One region of the Microbispora sp. ATCC PTA-5024 genome, then DNA from elsewhere that is predicted to be linked to it. Evidence: riboswitches for the same ligand, from Rfam matches in the RefSeq annotation. Region 1 holds a riboswitch; the other holds the start of a gene.

The links. A riboswitch is a leader RNA that binds a small molecule or an ion and turns the genes downstream of it on or off. The one in region 1 is predicted to bind thiamine pyrophosphate.
Region 2: linked by a shared signal. The riboswitch ahead of thiO (glycine oxidase ThiO) and the one ahead of MPTA5024_RS16530 (purine-cytosine permease family protein) in region 1 are both predicted to bind thiamine pyrophosphate.

Annotation. Positions count from the first base shown of each region.
Region 1 covers NZ_KI866523.1:857,585-867,631, reverse strand. Annotated here, with positions in the region: gene MPTA5024_RS16575 (sensor histidine kinase) at 1-445, opposite strand, end outside; gene MPTA5024_RS16570 (response regulator transcription factor) at 442-1,143, opposite strand; gene MPTA5024_RS42235 (hypothetical protein) at 1,403-1,570, shown strand; gene MPTA5024_RS16565 (DUF6412 domain-containing protein) at 1,572-1,856, shown strand; gene MPTA5024_RS16560 (YidC/Oxa1 family membrane protein insertase) at 1,920-2,591, shown strand; gene MPTA5024_RS16555 (ATP-binding protein) at 2,655-3,107, opposite strand; gene MPTA5024_RS16550 (ATP-binding protein) at 3,240-5,126, opposite strand; gene MPTA5024_RS16545 (methylated-DNA--[protein]-cysteine S-methyltransferase) at 5,231-5,794, shown strand; gene MPTA5024_RS16540 (CGNR zinc finger domain-containing protein) at 5,787-6,350, opposite strand; gene MPTA5024_RS16535 (DMT family transporter) at 6,432-7,358, shown strand; gene MPTA5024_RS16530 (purine-cytosine permease family protein) at 7,315-8,649, opposite strand; TPP riboswitch at 8,640-8,762, opposite strand; gene MPTA5024_RS16525 (rhodanese-like domain-containing protein) at 8,791-9,114, opposite strand; gene MPTA5024_RS16520 (histidine phosphatase family protein) at 9,219-9,917, shown strand; gene MPTA5024_RS16515 (Fpg/Nei family DNA glycosylase) at 9,910-10,047, opposite strand, start outside.
Region 2 covers NZ_KI866522.1:2,097,528-2,107,574, forward strand. Annotated here, with positions in the region: gene metF (methylenetetrahydrofolate reductase [NAD(P)H]) at 1-338, opposite strand, end outside; gene MPTA5024_RS09280 (polyprenyl synthetase family protein) at 480-1,547, shown strand; gene thiE (thiamine phosphate synthase) at 1,587-2,240, opposite strand; gene MPTA5024_RS09290 (Rv2175c family DNA-binding protein) at 2,268-2,642, opposite strand; gene MPTA5024_RS09295 (NAD(P)/FAD-dependent oxidoreductase) at 2,686-3,861, opposite strand; TPP riboswitch at 3,991-4,101, shown strand; gene thiO (glycine oxidase ThiO) at 4,090-5,247, shown strand; gene thiS (sulfur carrier protein ThiS) at 5,244-5,444, shown strand; gene MPTA5024_RS09310 (thiazole synthase) at 5,447-6,238, shown strand; gene pknB (Stk1 family PASTA domain-containing Ser/Thr kinase) at 6,434-8,413, shown strand; gene alc (allantoicase) at 8,488-9,453, opposite strand; gene allB (allantoinase AllB) at 9,450-10,047, opposite strand, start outside.

The DNA.
Region 1 (10,047 bases):
GGGCGCTCTCCAGGGCCCGCTCGCGCTCCCGCCCGAGGCGCAGCCGCTCGTACGCCTGCTCCAGAGCGGCGGCGATCGTGCGCAGCTCGGCAGGGAGCGGGTCCTCCGGCGGGGTGAACCGTCCCGAGGGCGGCACCTCGTCCAGGGCCTCGACGAGCCGCCTGCTGGCGAGCACCACCCGCCTCGCGTTGATGAGCGCCACGCCGAGGCCCACGAGCCCGCCGATCGCCACGACCGTGAGGACGATGTTCTTCGGCCGCCCGTCGATCACCATCTCGAGCGTGATCGCCACCACGCCCGCCAGCGTCGCGGCCACCGTGACGACCGCCACGACGGCGAGCATCACGCCGATCGACCGGCGCCGCAGCGCCCGCAGCAGCGCGAGGCCGAGGGCCGCGATGGCGATCCCGAGCCCCGCGGTGACCGCGACGATCTGGAGGATCATCGCAGCGGCTCGTATCGGTAGCCGACGCCCCAGACCGTGACGATGCGCCGCGGCTCGGTCGGGTCGGGCTCGATCTTCTCCCGCAGCCGCCGCACGTGCACGGTCACCGTGGAGGAGTCGCCGAACGACCAGCCCCACACCTGGTCGAGGAGCGCGGCCCTGCTGAACGCCTGGCGGGGGTTGCGCAGCAGGTAGACGAGCAGGTCGAACTCGCGGGCCGTCAGGGTGATCTTCTCGTCCGCCAGCCGCACCTCGTGGGCGCCCACGTCCACCACGAGGTCGCCGTCGCGCAGCACCCCGGTGCCGGTGGGGACGAGCGCCCCACGGGCCCGGCGGAGCACCGACTGCACCCGCAGCGCCAGCTCGCGCGGGCTGAACGGCTTGGTCACGTAGTCGTCCGCGCCGGTCTCCAGGCCGACGACCCGGTCGATCTCCTCGCCGAGCGCGGTCAGCATGATCACCGGTACGGGCCACCGCTCGCGCAGCTTCCGGCAGACCTGAAGGCCGTCCATCTTGGGCAGCATGAGGTCGAGAACGAGCAGGTCGGGAGGGTCGGCGAGGGCGCGCCTGAGGGCCTCGGCGCCGTCGCCGACGCACTCGACCTCGTGCCCGTCGCGCTCCAGGTACCGCGCCACGACCTCGGCCACGGTGGGGTCGTCGTCCACGACCAGGACGCGGGATGCGGGGGTGCCGGTCATCGGACTCCTCGGGACGCCATGTCCCCACGGTAGGCCCGCTTCGCCGCCCCTCCGCCCATGTGTCACCGGACCGTAAGACCCGCGTCCGGAGTCCTATACCGAACGGGCATGATTCACGTGAAACCCCAGGCATGATCCCCATTGCGCTGCGGCGCCGCCCATAGGACGGCGACGGCCGTACGGGGGACCGCGGCGACGTCCCGGCGATCACTTGTGGATCAAGCTCGCGGTTGTCGGTGCCACCGCGTACCTTGTGGCTATGGCCCGTACCGCACTGACCGTTCTGGGGATCATCCTGGCCGTCTGGCTGGTGTTCGGATTCGTGATCCCCGCGCTGTTCGCGACGTTGAAGTTCCTCTTCGTCATCGCCGTCATCGCGTTCCTCGTCGTCGCGGCGATCACCGTCGTCGGGAAGCTGTCGCGCTGAGGTGAACGTGCTCCAGGCCGCCCTCGGATCGCCGGCGTGGCTGCTGGCCGAGGTGCTCGCCGGGTCTCCCGGGCTCGGCGTGGCGACCGCGCTCGGGCTGACCGGCGTCGCGGTCCTGGTGCTCGCCTGGATGATGCTCGCCGGTCCGGTCTCGACGCCGGCCGTCGAGCCGCCCTCCGCGCGCCGGGCGGGCCGCGGCGCGCCCGTCTTCGTCCGGCTGCGCGATCCGGACACCGCGGGGCGACCACGCCCCCGGGCGCCGTCGGGAAGCCCGGCGCCCGCCTGATCACCGAGTGATCGCGGGCGCCTTCGTCATGCCCTGTTTCCTCCGCAGACGAAAGGCTTTCCCGTGTTCGACGTCGTGCTCGTCCCCGTCTACCACCTCTTCACCGGTCTCAGCGGTCTCGTCGGCCCCGCGCTCGCGATCGTCGTCTTCACCCTGGCCGTACGGCTGGCGCTGCTCCCGCTGAGCGTGCGCGTCGCCCGGGTCCAGCGGATCCGGCTGCGGCTCCAGCCGCAGGCCGAGAAGCTGCGCGCCCGCTGGAAGTCCGACCCGCAGCGGCTGCTGCGCGAGACCAACGCCCTCTACGCGAAGGAGGGCGTCTCCCCGCTGTCCGGTTACCTGCCGGCGTTCGCGCAGTCGCCGTTCTTCATGGTCACCTACCGGCTGTTCACCTCGGTCGCCATCGCGGGGCACCCCAACCTGCTGCTCGCCCAGGGCCTGCTGGGCGTGCCGCTCGGTGAGCACTTCGGCGCCGTGCTGGCGGGCGCGGGCCTGGTCAGCGGCCCAGGCGCCGTCTTCCTCGTGGTGCTGGCCCTGCTCGCGGCGGTCGCCTGGATCGCCGCCAGGCGGATCGAGCCCGGCACGCCGATGCGGCGGCTGCTGATGGCGATGCCGTTCTGGACGGTCGCGGTCGCGACCGTGCTCCCGCTGGCGGCCGGGGTCTACCTGCTGGTGAGCTCCGCCTGGACGACCGCCGAGCGGATCGTGCTCTACCCGCGCGCCGCGCGCCTCGCCTGACGGTCCGTCGTCGCACCGGCCGTCCGAGGCGCTCGCGCCCGGGCGGCCCGGCGGGGTCGACGCTCAGCCGACCTCACGGAGGGCCGGGGTTGCGGTCATGCCGTTGTGACCGTTTCGGGCGGGCCAGGAAGCGGCGACGACGGCCCACACCGTGGTGGCCTCCTCGTCGTGGCGGACCCCCCAGCGTTCGGCCAGGTACTCCACGATGCCGAGCCCGCGCCCGCCCAGGGAGGAGAGCGTGGGACGGCCGGCCCTCGGCTCGGTGTGCGCGCCGCCGTCGCTGACGGCCACCTCGATCTGGCTGTCGGAGCACATCCAGGCCACCTTGAGCTGGCCGGACGGCAGGGGATGCGCGTGCCGCAGGGCGTTGCTCAGCAGTTCGCTCAGGACGAGGACGACGTCGTCGACGGAGGAGGAGACCAGCCCCGCGGCTGCCAGTTCGGCACTGAGGCGCTGGCGTGCGACGGCGACGCTCGACGGTGCGTACGGCAACATCACCACGCTCGACGCACTCACCTCCCCGATTCCCTTCCCCCCGCGGAGTCCAGCTCCACGACCGAAATGCCCCGTTCACTCGTCGGGGAAACCGTGCTCCGATCACAGCTTGTGCACAATGGACAATAGATCAGCTCTTGGGTGGTGACACCGTTACCGGTCCGGTGTGTCGGACCACGCGGGCAGGCCCGCGGCCTTCAGGACGACCCGCATGCGCGTCCCGCCGTCCGGCCGGGGGAGCGCGGAGACGTCGCCGCCCTGGGCCCGGGCGAGGCTGCGCACGATGTAGAGCCCGAGCCCGACCCCGCCGAACCTGCGCCGGTCGCCGCTGTCCGCCTGGACGAACCGTTCGAAGACCCGCTCCCGGTCGGCGGGGGCGATGCCGATCCCCTCGTCGTCGACGACGAGGACCACGCTGTCGTCCTCCCGCCGGGCCTCGACCCGGATCAGGCCGCCGTCCGGGGAGTACTTGAACGCGTTCTCCAGGAGCTGGCCGAGGAGGATGTCGGTGGCCAGGGAGTCGCCGTACACGGGTGGGAGGTCGGGCGGGATGTCCACCTCGACCCGGTGCCGGGCGGACAGGACGGGCAGCCCGAGGGTCGCCGCCCGGACACGCTCGGCCAGGTCGAACACCTCCACCTCGACCTTGAGCTCGTCGGCGCCCGCCCGCGCGCCGAGCAGCAGGTGGTCCATGAGCCGCCCGAGCGAGCGGGCCCGCTCGGCGATCGTGTGCACAGCCGACCTGCGCTCCTCGTCCGACAGGTGCTCCCAGCGCGAGTCGAGCGTGCTGGCGAAGCCGCGGACGATCGTGATCGGCGTGCGCAGCTCGTGGCTGGTGGTGGCGAGGAACAGGTCCTTGGCCTCCTCCAGCTCCTTGGCCCTGGTCACGTCGCGGAAGTCGACAACGATCTCCCCCGTCTCCCGGATCTCGGCGCGCAGGACGTCGAGCCACCGGCCGGACGGGAGCTGGATGGTGAGCTTCTCCCCCGGCTCCGGCAGCGGGAACGGCGGCGGCCCGCCGACCGCCTTCTCCCCGGGCACGCCGGTGAGGCGGGCCGCGGCCGGGTTCCACCGGACGACGGAGCCCGTGCCGTCGAGCACGGCGATGCCGTCCGCGCTGGCGTCGAAGACGGCCCGCTCGTGGGCCCGCTGCCGTACGGCGTCCTGGTAGGCCATCGCGTTGCCCACGGCGATGCCGGCGTGGCCCGCGAGCAGTTCGAGGAGCTCCAGCTCCAGATGTCCGGCCTTGCGCCGGGCGAACAGGGCGTAGAGCGCTCCATACGGACGGCCGCCGACGGCGGCGATCCCCACGGCGATCGTGTGGAGCCCGGGCAGGCGCGCCCAGATCAGGTCCTGGAAGCCGTCGGGCCCGGTCTCCAGCAGGACGGTCTTGCCGGTGCGCAGCAGCTTGCCGACGAGGCTGGTGTGCAGGCCCGCCGTGACGCCCCGCATGGCCTCGGGCAGCTCGTGCAGCCCGACCAGCCGCAGCTCGTCCCCCTCGATCGACACGAAGCCGCCCGCGTCGGCGCCGGTCAGCTCGGCGAGGCTGGCGGCGATCCGGTCCAGGACGACGGGCAGGTCGAGCTCGGCGTTGATGTCCCCCACGACGTCGGTCAGCCGCCGGACGAGCCGGGCCCGCCGGGCCGCCCGCCCCTGGGCGGCGTCGTCGTCCTCGGCCGGGTGGTAGACGCTGACGTACCCGAGCAGCGTGCCGTTCTCCGAGCACAGGGCGCTGGTGTCGACGCGCAGGTCGAGCAGCCGCCCGTCGCGGTCGAACCGTTTGGTGCGCAGGGAGACGGTGCCGCCGTTGCGCACCCGTTCCAGCACCGCGTTGTGCTCGGCCATCAGCTCGTCGGGGACGATGGGCGCGCGCCTGCCGAGCAGCTCGGCGGCGGGCCAGCCGAACAGCCGTTCCGCCGCGCCGTTCCACGTCAGCACCGTCAGGTCGCGGTCGAGGGCGACGACGGCGTCCGGCGAGCTGGCGACGACGGCGCGGGCGAGGCCGTCCTCGTCCCCCTCGTCGATACTGGAGTCACCCACGTTCCCATCGTGCCGTCTTTCGCCAACCGATCTTGGGCTTTTCCACCGGCTCGCGGCGGCTCCGATACGCTTCGACCACGCAGTGAGAGGAAGTGGGGCGGCCAATGTCCACAGGGGACCTCGAAGCCCTGCTACGGGTGACCGCCCCCGGCTACGTCGGCGAGTCCCCGCCGGACGTGGCGTTCGGCACCACCGACACCCCCGTCGGCCGTCTGGTCCTCGCGGTGACCGCCCGCGGCGTGGCCGCCTGCAGCTACGACGACGAGCACGCGGTCTTCGCCCGGGTGTACCGGTCGATCGGCTCGTTCATCGGCCCCGACCCCCGCCGCCTCGACCCCGTGCGGCGGGAGCTGGACGCCTACTTCGAGGGCCGGCTCAGGGCGTTCTCCCTGCCCGTGGACCTCCAGCTCGCCACGGCCTTCGCCCGGACCGTGGTGCAGATGACGCTGTCGGTGCCGTACGGCAGCGTCACGACACATGGGGACCTGGCTGGGCGGATCGGGCGTCCGCAGGCGCTGCACGCCGTGGCCAACGCCCTGACCGCCAACCCCGTCTGCGTCATCGTCCCGTGCCACAGGGCGGTGGAGTCGCCCGGCGTGCTCGGCGGCTACGCCGGCGGACCGGCCGCCAAGGAGCACCTCCTCCGCCTCGAGGGCGCCCTCACCTGACCGGCCCGCCGGGGGCGCGCCGGCGGGAGCGGAAGGCGGCGGCCTTCTCCCGGTTGCCGCACTCGCGCATGTCGCACCAGCGGCGCGAGCCGCCGCGGGAGGTGTCCACGTAGAGGCGGGTGCAGACCGTCCGCTCGCACTGCCGGATCCGCGCGGCGTCCGGCCCGCCGAACAACTCGGCCGCCGACCGTGCGATCGCGGCGAGGACGGCGTCCAGGTCCCCCGTACGGCTGACGCGCAGGCCGGCGCCGTCCGGAACGAGCCGGGGGACCACCGGGGACCCGGCGGCGAGCGCGTTCACCAGGGCCACGTCGGCCTCCGCCGGCCCCCGCCCGCGCAGAGGGCCCACACCGAGGCGGTAGACCGCCTCCCGGAGCCGTACCGCCCGGTCGCGACCTTCGGCGTCGACGGCCGGGGGCTCGTCCAGGAGCCCGGCGGCCACGGCCCACGCGGCGAGCAGATCGGGCGTGCCGATCATCTCCACCGGCTCGGTCTCCCGGTGGCCGACCGTGCCGGCGAAGTCGAGCGCGAGGTTGCCGCTCCAGAACGTGAACATGCCTCCATCGTAACCGCCTTGACAGGTTATCGGCGGCTCCATCATCGTGATAACCACTCTGGATGGTTACGGGAGGCCGGGATGACGGGGAGAAGGGTCGCGGAGGCGGCCGTGCCGGGGGCGTTCGTCGTCCTGTGGAGCAGCGCGTTCGTCGCGGGGTCGATCGGGCTCGGCGCGGCGCCGCCCCTGCTGCTGACGCTGGCCCGCTTCGCGCTCGCCGGGGTGCTGCTGGCCGTGGTCGCGCTGGCCGCGCGGGCCCCCTGGCCGCGCGGCCGGGTCCTCGGGCACGTGGTGGTCGCCGGGCTGCTCCTGCAGGCCGTGCAGTTCGGCGCGATCTACACGGCGATGGCGCTCGGGGTGAGCGGGGCGATCGCGGCGCTCGTCCAGGGGCTCCATCCGGTGCTCACCGCGCTGCTGGCCGTACCGCTGCTCGGTGAACGGGTGAGCGCGCGGCAGTGGGCGGGCTTCGCGCTCGGGGCCGCCGGGGTGACGCTGGCCGTGGCGGAGCGTGTCTCGTCGGCGGGGGCCGCGGTCCTGCTCTGCGGTGCCGGGCTGCTCGGGCTCAGCCTCGGCACGCTCTACCAGAAGCGGTTCTGCCCGCGGATGGACCTGCGCAGCGGCCAGGCCGTGCAGCTTCTCGCCGCCGTTCCGGTCGTCGGCCTGCTCACGGTCACCCTGGAACATCCGCGGGTCACGGCCTGGGCGCCGTTCACGGGCGCCGTGCTGTGGCTCGCGCTGGTGAACTCGATCGGCGCGTTCACCCTGCTCTACCTGCTGCTGCGCCGGTCACAGGCCGCCCGGGCGAGCAGCGTGTTCTTCCTCACGCCGTCCGTCACGGCCGTCATGGCGTGGGCGCTCCTCCACCAGCCGCTGAGCCCGCTCGCGGTCGCCGGCCTGGTGGTCAGCGGCGCCGGCGTCGCCCTGGCCACCCGGGCGCCCCGCGCCGACGCGGACCCCGCGGCGGTCAGACCGCCCGCCGGCGTCTCCCGAGAGCGGTCGGCAGCGTGAGCAGGGCGGCCACGAGGAACGCGGCAAGGGCGGCGTTCATCCACGGCTGGCGCTCGAACCCGACGGCGGACCGGACGTCCGCCCAGATCCCGTCCCACCAGCCCACGGTCGGGGTCGCGGTGACGACCCAGTAGGCCGCGAACCCGAGCACCCACGGCACGACCATGAACCACCGCGAGGGGGCGTCCTCGGCCGTGTTCCACCGGGAGGCGCCCCCGAGCAGGAAGTAGTCCACCACCAGCACGGCGAACATCGGCACGAAGACCGCCCCGATGACGTTGAGGAACGCGCCGTAGGAGTTCACATTGGCGAACAGCGCGATCACCGTCGTGACGACGCCGATCGCCACGGAGATCACCCGGCGGTCGACGCGGGGGGCCAGGTTCTGGATCGACACCGTCGTCGAGTAGACGTTGGCGAACGACTGGTCGACCTCGCGCAGCACGAGGATGCCGAAGAACAGCGCCCCGAGCGGCGCGGCCACGAACGGGTCCCAGACCTTGTCCATGTCGTTGCCCACGAGCGCCAGCGCCGCGATCCCGAGGGCCAGGCAGGCGACCTGGGCGATCGTGTAGCCGCCCACCACGCCGGCGAAGGCCGAGCCGCTCGTGCGGGAGTGCCGGGCGTAGTCGGCCGCCATCGGCACCCACGAGACCGACAACGCGATCACGTAGTCGACGGCCGGGGCGAAGGCGTCCCACGAGCCACCGCCCAGCGACGGACCGCGGGCGAACAGGGCGACCGACAGCCAGACCATCGCGATCACCACGCCGGCCGTCACGTAGCGGCGCAGCAGCCGCACCGACCCGAGCGGCCGGATCGTGAGCGCGATCGTCACCGCCCCCGCCACGACGGCCCACACGCGCTCCGGCACCGCACCGCCGAACACGGCCCGCGCGCCGCTCGCGACGACCCACAGCTCGTACGCCCCCCAGCCGATCATCTGCACGATGTTCAGCACGGTCGGGACGTACGACAGACGGGCCCCGAACAGCCCGCGCAGCAGGACCATGGCCGGTCGGCCGGTGCGGACGCCGGGGATCGCGGCCAGGCCCACCATGGCCGTGCCGATCAGGCTGCCCACGACGGCGGCCAGGACGGCCCCGGCGAACGGGAGCGGGTGCCCGCCCAGCGGGTCGAGCAGGAACAACGCCCCCGCGAACCCGAGAAGGCTCACCCCGAGGTTGGCCCAGAACGCGCTCTGGTCGAGGAGCCCGAGGGTGCGGGGGGCCTCCTCGTCGAGGGTCAGGGGCACTTCCGCCCGGGCGGGGTCGACGACGGCCGATGTCATCACACGCTCCCTACGCCGGCATTATCCGGACAGGTTCATGCGGTCGGCGGCACGTCTCGTCGGAGAATCCGCCCTCTCAGCCCGGTCTCGCCCGAGCTCCCGCGCTTTTCGGATGTCGTCGTGATTATGCCATCCGTTTACCTACGCCACGAAGGGGGGCTCCCCGCTCTCGCTGACCATCGGCAGCCCGGCGGCGGCCCACGACTGCATGCCCCCGCCCACGTTCACGGCGTCCCTGCCGACGTGGTTGAGCCACAGCGTGGCGTGCGCCGACCGCCCGCCGGCCCGGCACACCACGTACACCGGGCGGTCGGCCGGCACCTCGTCGACCCGCTGCTGCAGGTCGCCCAGCGGGATGTGCTCGGCCTCCGGCGCGTGCCCCGCGCGCCACTCCTCGATCTCGCGGACGTCCAGCAGGTAGGCGCCCTTGGGCACAGCGGCGGGGGCGATTTCCGGCATCGTCATGGGCCCATTGTCGCGCCCCGGCGCCCGTGCTCGGTCCGGCTTCCAAGCTGGTGCTCCCCCTCAGGGGTATGCCGGGCGGACGGCCGGGTGGCTAGCGTCGAGGGATGGAGGAGATCACCGCCGTCCGGCACGGGGAGAGCACCGCCAACGCCGCCTCGGCCCGCGCCGTGCGCGACGACCTCGCCGTACGGATCGACGGGCGGGACGCCGACATCGGCCTGTCCGGGCGCGGCCGGGAGCAGGCGGCGGCGGTCGGCCACCTCCTCGCGGGCCTGCCTGACGACGCGCTGCCCCAGTCGGTCTGGTGCTCGCCGTACCAGAGGGCCCGGCTCACCTGGGAGATCGCGCGGGAGGGGCTGCGCGCGGCCGGACGGCCGCTGCCCGCCGAGCGCGTCGACGACCGCCTGCGCGACCGGGTCCTCGGCGTGTTCGAACTTCTCACGCCCCGTGCCATCGAGGAGCGCTTCCCGGCCGAGCGGCGGGAGATGGAGCGGATCGGCCTGCCGTTCTACCGCCCGCCGGGCGGGGAGTCGTTCGCGGACGTATCGGTCCGGATCCGTGAGGTGCTGGACGACGCCGGAACGGCCGAGGCGGGCCGGCGGGTGCTGGTCGTGGCGCACGACGCCGTCGTGCTGCTCATCCGCCACGTGCTCGGCGGCGGGACGCCGGACGACGTCGGGCGCATCTTCGGCTACGGGCAGGTGGCCAACGGCTCGATCTCCCGCTGGCGGCGCCGGGGCGGGCGGATGGACCTGGTGTCCTTCGGCGACACCGGCCACCTGCCCCCGGAGATCGTCACTTGAGCAGCTTGGACAGGCGGCGGTCGGCCAGCGGCTTGCCGCCGGTCTGGCAGGTCGGGCAGTACTGGAGGGAGGAGTCGGCGAACGACACCTCCCGGATCGTGTCGCCGCAGACCTCGCACTTCTCGCCGGT
Region 2 (10,047 bases), on a different contig from region 1:
ACGCCGGCGTCGGCGAACCTGCCGACCAGATGGCGCAGTTCGCGGATCGAGTGGTCGACCGCGGTGAAGTGGGCGACCGGCGTGAGCGTCGTCTCGTGGGCGAGGCGCTCGACGATCTGGACGGTGCGGTCGCGGGTGGAACCGCCGGCGCCGTACGTGACGGAGACGAACGTCGGGCGCAGCGCCTCCAGCTCGCGGATGGCGCGCCAGAGCTGACGCTCGCCCTCGTCGGTCTTCGGCGGGAGGAACTCGAAGGAGAACGACCGCTCGCCCGCCGCCAGGAGCTCGCGAACGGTGGGGACGCGATCGGGGCGGCGTGAGGGCAGACCGAGAGCCATGGTTACAAGGGTACAGGGCCGATCCTTTTCGCCGAAGTCCGAGATCTCAACATGTGGACGTAAAGCGGTCCACATGGCGATCGCGAAGCTGGGGCCCCTTCCCCCATCGGCGGCGGGATCACCGCCCCGTAAGCTCAAGACATGACCACTTCCGTCGCCCCGCTCGACCTCGTCCGCCAGGAGGTGGACCGCTCGCTCCGGGAGTTCCTGGACCGGCAGCGCCCGATGTTCGGCGACCCCCACCTGGCCGCGCTGCTGTCGGCCGCGACGGACTTCCTGGCCGGCGGCAAACGGCTGCGTCCCGCCTTCTGCTACTGGGGCTGGCGCGCGGCGGGCGGCGGCGAGGAGCCGGGCCTGTACGCCGCGGCGGCCTCGCTCGAACTGCTGCAGGCGAGCGCGCTGGTCCACGACGACGTGATGGACGCGAGCGACGTGCGGCGCGGGATGCCCTCGGCGCACCGGCGGTTCGAGCGGATGCACGCCGACGCCGGCTGGCACGGGTCGGCCGGGCAGTTCGGCGAGGGCGCCGCGGTCCTGCTGGGCAACCTGCTGCTGGTGTGGTCGGGCCAGATGTGGCGCGGCAGCGGGCTCGACCCGCGGGCCCTGGCGGCGGCCCAGCCGGTGCACGACCACATGCTGACCGAGCTGATGTGCGGCCAGTACCTCGACCTGCTGGAGCAGGCGCGGGGTGAGAACACCTTCGACAGCGCCCTGCGGGTCGCCCTGTACAAGAGCGGGAAGTACTCGGTGGAGCAGCCGCTGCGGCTGGGGCTCGTCCTCGCCGCCCGCGGCCCCGACCCGTATATCGACCGGCTCTGCGCCCAGTACGGCCAGCAGGTGGGCATCGCCTTCCAGCTGCGCGACGACGTGCTGGGGGTGTTCGGCGACCCGGCCGAGACCGGCAAGCCGGCCGGGGACGACCTGCGCGAGGGCAAGCGCACCATGCTCATCGCCCGGACGCTCGCCGAGGCGTCGCCCGCCCAGGCCGCCGCCGTACGCGACCTGCTGGGCGACCCGGCCCTCGACGAGGAGGGGGTCGAGCGGCTCCGCACGGTCATCGAGGAGACGGGCGCGCTGGCGGCGTGCGAAGGAATGATCAAGCAGTACCTCGACGAGGCCCTGGCCGCCCTCGACCACGCCCCGATCGAGGAGACGGCCCGCGCGGCCCTGGCCGCCCTGGCCGTGGCCGCCACCGCCCGCCGCACCTGACCCGCGGGAAGGGGCGCGGCGCCTGACCCCGCGAGAGGGTCAGAGCGGGACGGCGGCCAGGCGGGCCGTGAGCTCGGCGGCGGCGGCGCCGGGGTCCGGCGCCTCGGTGATGGCGCGCACGACCACCACGCGGCGGGCGCCGTGCGCGACGACCTGGTCGAGCGTGCCGAGGTCGACGCCGCCGATGGCGAACCAGGGCCGTCCGGAGCCGAGGCGGGCGGCGTGCTCCAGCAGGGGCGTCCCGGGCGCGGGACGCCCGGGCTTGGTCGGCGTCGGCCAGACGGGACCGCAGCAGAAGTAGTCGACGCCCGGCTCCCTGGCAGCGGCCGTCGCCTCGGCCTCGGCATGCGTCGACCTGCCGATGAGCACGTCGGGGCCGAGGATCTCCCGGGCCACGGACACCGGGAGGTCGTCCTGCCCGAGGTGGAGGACGTCGGGGCGGGCCGCGTACGCCACGTCGGCCCGGTCGTTGACGGCCAGCAGGGCGCCGTGCCTGTCGCAGGCCGCGCGGAAGACCTCGAGGAGCTCCAGCTCCTCGCGGGCCTCCAGGCCCTTCTCCCGCAGCTGGACGATGTCCACACCGCCGGCGAGGACCGCGTCGAGGAACTTCTCCAGGTCGCCGCGGTCCCGCCTGCCGTCCGTGCAGAGGTAGAGCCTGGCACGCGCCAGTCGCTGTCGCCGGGTGTCGCTCACCCGACCACAATGCCATGCGCCCGCGGCTCAGAAGCCCAGGGCCTGCGCCCTGCGCTTGACCTCGGTGTGCCGACCGGCGGCGATGGCGTCGATCGGCGATCCGGGGAGCGAGTCGTCGGCCGTGAACAGCCAGCGGATCGACTCGACCTCGTCGTACCCGGCGTCCGCCAGGACGGTGAGCGTGCCGGGAAGCCCCTTCAGCACGTCGCCGCCGGCGATGAACACCGCGGGGATCTGGGGCTCGCCGCCGCCGCGGCGGACGCCGACGAGCTTCTTGTCCTTGAGGAGCTGCTTGACCCGCCCGATGCTGATCTCCAGCCTCTTGGCGGCCTCCGAGATGGGGAGCCATTCCCCTACGAGCTGGTCGGTGTCCCGGTCGATCTGCGCAACAGTAAGCGTCACGGAACCACCATTACCACAGGCGAGCAGCCGGGAAACACCTCGATTACGTCATAATGCAGTCGCGGAGCGGCACGGACGGGTCGGTCAGGCGGGCCGGGTCGAGCCGGTGCCCGGCCTCGACGATCCGCCGCCCCTGCACCACGTCGCGCGGCCGGTCGACGGTCAGGATGGCCGCGAGCCGGTCTCCGGCCGTGAGCCAGCAGGCCGCCCACTTCCCCTCGCCCCGCGGGTCGCCGCGCAGCAGCACCCGCTCCGCCGCCGGGTGGTGCCCCGCGAACTGGACCATGTGGCCGAACTGCTCCGACCAGAAGTACGGCACCGGGTCGTAGACGGCGTCCTCGCCCAGCAGGGCCGCGGCGGCCGTGTCGGGCGCCTGCAGGGCGGTGTCCCAGTGCTCGACCCGCAGCCGCGTGCCGAACCTGCGCGACCACCAGTTGGCGCAGTCGCCGACCGCCACGACGCCGGGCAGGCGGGTGCGCAGGTGCTCGTCGACCACGACCCCGTTGTCCACCTCGACGGCGGAGCCCTTCAGCCACTCGACCGCGGGCCGCACGCCGACGCCGGTGACCACGACGTCCGCCTTCACCCGGGCGCCGGACATGAGCGTGAGCCCGTCGGCGTCGATCGTGCCGACCTTCGCCCCGAGCCGCAGCTCCACGCCCGCCTGGGCGTACCAGGGGATGGTGTGCCCGCCGACCGCCCCCAGCGCGGCGGCCAGCGGGGTCTCGCCCGCCTCGACCACGGTGACCGCGCATCCGGCGCGGGCGGCCGCGGTGGCGACCTCGGCGCCGATCCAGCCCGCGCCGATCACGGCGACCCGGGCCCCGGGGACCAGCCGCTCGCGCAGCGCGAGCGCGTCGTCGATCGTGCGCAGCACGTGCTGGCGGCCCTCGCCGCGCAGCCGCACCGGCGTCGCGCCGGTCGCGATCACCAGGCCGTCGTACTCCAGCTCGCCCTCGGTCGTCTCCAGCACGCCCTCGCGCAGGCCCTTGGCGGCGGCGCCCAGGCACAGCCGTACGTCGAGGGCGTCGAGGTCGGAGTCGACCACGGTGGAGTCGGTCTCGCCGAGCAGCACCGCCTTCGACAGCGGCGGCCTGTCGTAGGGGCGATGACGTTCCTCGCCGATCAGCGTGATCCGGCCCGCGAAACCGTGGGCCCGCAGAGCCTCGACACTTCGCACGCCGGCCAGGCCGGCCCCCACCACCACGACGTGATCCACCACCTGACCATAGATTGCCCACCGGGCATGCCGCCAATGGAGGTGCCATAACGACTTGGGCAACTACTGCGCACACCGGCCGTGCCGCCCGTTGTGCGTGACGCAGGGCCGCAGGGCTAGGCTGAGGGGCGTAAGACGCGCGGGAGCCCGGCGGCCGGGCTGAGAGGAGAGCGGAGGCTCTCGACCGCCAGACGACCTGATCCGGGTAATGCCGGCGAAGGGAGCGCTGTGTCAGATCCGCACGGAGCCCGTGCCGACCTCGTCTGCGACGTCGTGGTCGTCGGCGGAGGGGTCGCGGGACTGTCCGCCGCCTGGCGGACGGCCAGGCAGGGCATGTCCGTGGTCGTCGTCGACCCGGCCCCCGGCACCGGCGCGACCCACGCCTCCGCGGGGATGCTGGCGCCGGTCAGCGAGGTGACCTACACCGAGGAGCCGCTGCTGCGGCTCGGCCTCGCCTCCCTCGCCGCCTGGCCCGGCTTCCGGGCCGAGCTCGACGACGAGAGCGGCGTGGAGGTCGACCACCGGCGCGAGGGCACACTGGAGATCGCCTACAGCGCCGACGACATGGCGTACTTCGACCGGCTCGCCGCGTTCGAGGAGACGCTCGGGCTGCGGGTCGAGCGGCTGACCGGGCGGGAGTGCCGTGCCCTGGAGCCGATGCTCTCCCCCGCGGTCAGGGGCGGCCTGCTCGCCCGCGACGACGCCTGGATCAACCCCCGCAGGCTGGTACGGGCCCTGCTGGCCGCCGTACAGCGTTGGGACGGCGAGATCCTGTACGACCGGGCGACCGAGATCGTCCCCCTGGGCGACGGCGGCGGCAGCGGTGTGGGCGGCGGCGTGGGCGTGCGGCTGGGCTCGGGCGAGCTCGTGAGCGCCGGGCACGTCGTCGTGGCGGCCGGCTCGTGGTCGCCGTCGCTGCTTCCCGGCCTGCCCGTACGGCCGGTCAAGGGGCAGATCCTCCGCCTGCGCGGGCCGCAGGGGTTCCTCACCCGGTGCGTGCGGGGCCTGGTCCACGGGTCGCCGGTGTACCTCGTCCCGCGCGGCGACGGCGAGATCACGCTGGGCGCGACCGTGGAGGAGCTGGCGTTCGACGCCCGGGTGACGGCCGGCGGCGTCTACGAGCTGCTGCGCGACGCCAGGGAGCTGGTGCCCGGCATCAGCGAGCTGGAGCTGGCCGAGACCACCGTGGGCTTCCGCCCGGGCACCCCCGACAACCTGCCGCTGATCGGCCCGGCCGGACCGCCCGGTGTGCTCGCGGCGACCGGTCACCACCGCGCGGGCGTCCTGCTGGCCCCTGTCACGGCCGAGGCCGTCGTCGCCCTCGTCACGGGCGCCGGCGCTCCGGAGGTCGTGAAGTCCTGTGATCCTGGGAGATTCAGCCGATGAAGGTTGTGATCAACGGCACGGCCGTCGAGCTGCCCGACGGCGCCACCGCCGGCCACGCCGTGCGCGCCCTCACGCCGCTCACGTCGGGCGTCGCGGTGGCGGTGAACGGCGAGGTGGTCAGCCGGGGCAGCTGGGAGTCGACCCCGCTGGCGGGCGGCGACACGGTCGAGGTGCTGACGGCGGTGCAGGGAGGATGACGATGAAGGACACCGCGGCGGCGCCGGACGACGACACGTTCCTGCTGGGCGGCGAGAAGTTCTCCTCGCGCCTGATCATGGGGACGGGCGGCGCGCCCTCCCTGGAGGTGCTCGACGAGGCCCTGGAGGCGTCGGGCACCGAGCTGACCACGGTCGCCATGCGCCGGCTCGACCCGTCCGCGGGCGGCTCGGTCCTCGACGTGCTGCGCCGCCGGGGCATCAGGGTGCTGCCGAACACGGCGGGCTGCTTCACGGCCGGCGAGGCGGTGCTGACGGCCCGGCTGGCCCGGGAGGCCCTGGAGACCGACTGGGTGAAGCTGGAGGTCATCGCCGACGAGCGGACGCTGCTGCCCGACCCCGTCGAGACGTTCGACGCGGCCGAGCGGCTGGTGGCGGACGGCTTCGTCGTCCTCCCCTACATCGGCGACGACCCGGCGCTGGCGCGGCGGCTCGAACAGGCCGGCTGCGCGGCCGTGATGCCGCTGGGCGCGCCCATCGGCTCCGGCCTCGGCATCCGCAACCCGCACAGCATCGAGCTGATCGTGGAGGCCGCCGGGGTCCCGGTCATCCTCGACGCCGGGCTGGGCACGGCCAGCGACGCCGCGCTCGCCATGGAGCTCGGCTGCGACGCGGTGCTGCTGGCCAGCGCGGTGACCCGCGCCCAGCGGCCCGGGCTGATGGCCGCCGCGATGCGGTCGGCCGTGACGGCGGGACGGCAGGCGCGGCTGGCCGGACGCATCCCGCGCCGCCGGTACGCCGAGGCGTCCTCCCCCGGCCGTCCGACCCCGGCGTGACCCCGGACGTCCGACCCCGGCGTGACCCCGGCCACCCGACCCCGGCCGCTGCGGTGGAGGCGGAACGGCGGCATCCGGTAGCTCCGGTTATCGGATTCCCCGGGGCTTTCCGATGGTACGGAAAGCTCCGCGAATAGGTCTCGGTTTGGGATTCCGTAACACTGCGGGTGGCAAATCACCCGTAAACTCGGGCGAGTGGACACGACGCTAACCGACCCGCTCGTAGGGCAGGTGCTCGACGGGCGCTATCGCGTCGAGTCCCGGATCGCCCGGGGCGGCATGGCCTCCGTCTACCTGGCTCTGGACGTCCGGCTCGACCGCACGGTCGCCGTCAAGGTGATGCACCGCTCGCTCGCCGAGGACCCGCAGTTCGTCCGGCGCTTCATCGGCGAGGCCAAGTCCGTGGCCAGCCTCTCCCACCCCAACATCGTCCATGTCTTCGACCAGGGCACCGACGGGGCGCACGTCTACCTCTCGATGGAGTACGTGCCGGGCAAGACCCTGCGGGACGTCCTGCGCCTGCGCGGCCGGCTCCCGGCCCGCGAGGCGCTGGAGATGGTCATCCCGGTGCTCGCCGCGCTCGGCGCGGCCCACCAGGCCGGGATGGTCCACCGGGACGTCAAGCCGGAGAACGTGCTGCTCACCGACGACGGCCGGGTCAAGGTCGTCGACTTCGGCCTGGCCAGGGCCGTCGAGGCCACCAACCAGACCAAGACCGGCATGATGATCGGCACGATCGGCTACATGTCGCCCGAGCAGGTCACGACCGGCACGGCCGACGTCCGCAGCGACGTCTACGCCACCGGCATCATGCTGTTCGAGCTGCTCACGGGGCGCCAGCCGTACGCGGGCGAGACCCCGATGTCGGTCGCGTACCGGCACGTGCACGAGACCGTCCCGGCGCCGTCCTCGGTCGTGCCGGACATCCCGCCGTCGATCGACGCGCTGGTGGCGGCGGCCACGGACAAGGACCCGGCCCGCCGCCCGGCCGACGCGACCGCCATGCTGGTCGCCGCCGTCGACGCCCACCGGTCGCTGCCGAGGACCGGGAACACCGGCTCCTACACCGGGCCGACCGGCCTGCAGCCCGGGTCGCTCAGCGGCCCCACCGCTCCCCCGCCGGCCGCCGCCGCCGGGACGGCCCCGCCGTACGGGACGGGGCAGTACCTGTCGCCGGGCGCGCAGCCGGGAGCGGCGCACACGATGATCCAGCCGCGGTCGGACCTGCCGATCGGGCACGACGGCGAGCCCGCGGCCCGGCGCCGCCGCTTCCGGCCCAACTGGCTGGTGCTCGGCCTCGCCCTCGTGATGGTGGCCGGCGTCGCCCTGACGGGGTGGTGGTTCTCCCAGGGCCGGTACGTGAAGGTGCCCGACCTGGTCGGCCGGAACATCAAGGTGGCCAGGCAGCAGGCGCAGCAGGCCGGGTTCGAGGTGCGGATCGGCAAGGCCCGCTTCGACGACAAGGCCGCGAAGGACACGGTGCTCGACACCGACCCCGGGGCGGGCGCCGAGATCGCCCGGGGGGCGGTGGTGACCCTGATCCCGTCGGCGGGCCCGGAGACCATCCCGGTGCCCAAGGTCGAGGGCCTCACCGAGGCCGACGCGCGGGCCCAGGTCGCCGCGGTCGGGCTGGTCGTCGGCCGGGTGAGCAAGAGCGCGAGCGACACGGTGCCGCGCGGCCAGGTCATCCGCACCAGCCCGATGGTGGGCAAGCGGATCAAGAAGGGCGGCACGGTCAACCTCGTCGTCAGCGCCGGCCTGCTCATGCCGGACGTGACGCAGATGATGCGCGACCAGGCCGAGAAGTTCCTGCGGGACAAGGGCTTCAACGTCCAGATCGACGAGACGGCCGACAACACCCCGCCCGGCACCGTCATCGCGCAGGACCCGTCGGGCGGCTCCGAGGTGGCGGCCGGCGCGGTCGTCCACCTGACCGTCTCGAAGGGGCCCGACACGGGCTGGCACTGGCCGTGGGAGAACGACAACTCCGAGGCCCCGCCGGACTTCGTGGTCGTCCCCGACGTCCGGTTCAAGGACGTGAACGACGCGGTCAGCGAGCTGAAGGCCGCGGGGTTCCAGGTCAAGGTCCGCAACCTGGTCGGGACCCGGCGGGTGGTCGGGGAGAACCCGCTCGGCCAGCAGCCCATGGGCACCCGCATCACCATCTGGCACTGAACCGTCCGGCACCGAACCGTCCGTGCGGGCCGGCGGGCCTACGAGCGGGCCGGGGCCGGGTCGCCCCGCGCCGCTCAGGTGGTGAGCCTGCCCAGGAGGCGCAGCCGGGCCATGCCGCCGTCCGGGTAGACGTCGAGCCGGGCGTGGGTGACCGTACGGTCCGAGTCGAGCCGGAACCGGTGCCGGGTGTCGGGCTGCAGGCGCGTCCGCGGCAGCAGCGGGAACCAGGCGTCCCGGTCGTCCGGCGACGCCTTCCTCGCGTCGACGCCGCTGACCGCGGCCCAGCCGGGGGCGTTGAACAGCAGGTTCGAGGTGTCCAGCTCCGCCACCGCCACCGTGCCCGGCCCGGCGAGGGCCACCACGAGCCAGTCGTTGCCGCCGCCGCGCCGCCGGGCGGTCTCCCAGCCCTCCGACTGGTTGCGGGCCGCCCCGGGAGCGATGACGTTGTTGGGCGAGGAGTAGAACTCGTCGGAGCACGCGACCACCAGCCCGCCGTTCTCCAGGGCGGCGAGATCGACGGTGAGCCCGTCCAGGAACGCCGGGTCGGGGACCACCTCCCCGTGGACGCGCAGCCGGGCCACGCCGCCGTCGGGGAAGATGTTGAGCCGCACGTGCGTGAACCGCCGCTCGCCGGTCACGGCGAACTCATGCGCCGCGTCCCCGGTGAGCGGGCTCCTCGGCACGATCTCCACCCAGCCGTCCAGCTCGCCCGGCGCCGGGTACCCCTCGGCCTCGCACGCCTCCACCGACGCGTACGGCGGGTAGTTGCCCCTGAACCACGCCGTGTCGACGACCACGCCCCGGATCACACCGGGCAGGCCCAGCCGCACGATCGCCCAGTCGTGGCCGGGCTCGCGCCGCCGCCGGGTCTCCCACCCGTCGTACACCTGGCCCTTCGCGCCGAACGTGTGCGGGCGGAACTCGGGGGGCCCGGGCCGGATGAGGGCCTCCCGCTCGGCGAACGACTCGTCGTTGGCCGCCACGACCGAGCCGCCGTACGCGCGCAGGGCCAGATCGGGCAGACGGGTGAACGCGCTCATCGGGACGCTCCTTCCAGCAGCCGCCCCCGTGGGGTGGCGAAGTCGACCGGGACGCCCCGCAGCCAGGTGCTCCGGACGACGCCGGTCAGGGCGTGCCCGTCGTACGGCGACACCGGGTTGCGGTGGTGCAGGGCGGCCACGTCGACGGTGAACCCGGCGTCCGGGTCGAAGGCCACCAGGTCGGCGTCGGCGCCCTCCCTGATCACCCCCTTGTACGGCAGGCCCGCCAGCCGGGCCGGGCCCGCCGCCATCCACCGCACCACGTCGGCCAGGCCGTGCCCGCGCTCCCGGGCGGCCGTCCAAACCGCCGGCAGCCCGAGCTGGAGCGAGGAGATCCCGCCCCAGGCCGCGGCGAAGTCGGGCACCTTGAGATCGGGCGTCGAGGGCGAGTGGTCGGAGACCACGCCGATGAGGACGCCCTCGGCCAGGGCCCCCCACAGGGCGTCGCGGTTGGCCGCCTCCCTGATCGGCGGGCAGCACTTGTACGCCGGGCCGCGCACCTCCTCCGCGCTCAGCGTGAGGTAGTGAGGGCAGGTCTCGGCCGTGACGCGCACCCCGTCGCGCTGGGCCCGCCGCAGCGGCTCCAGGCAGGCG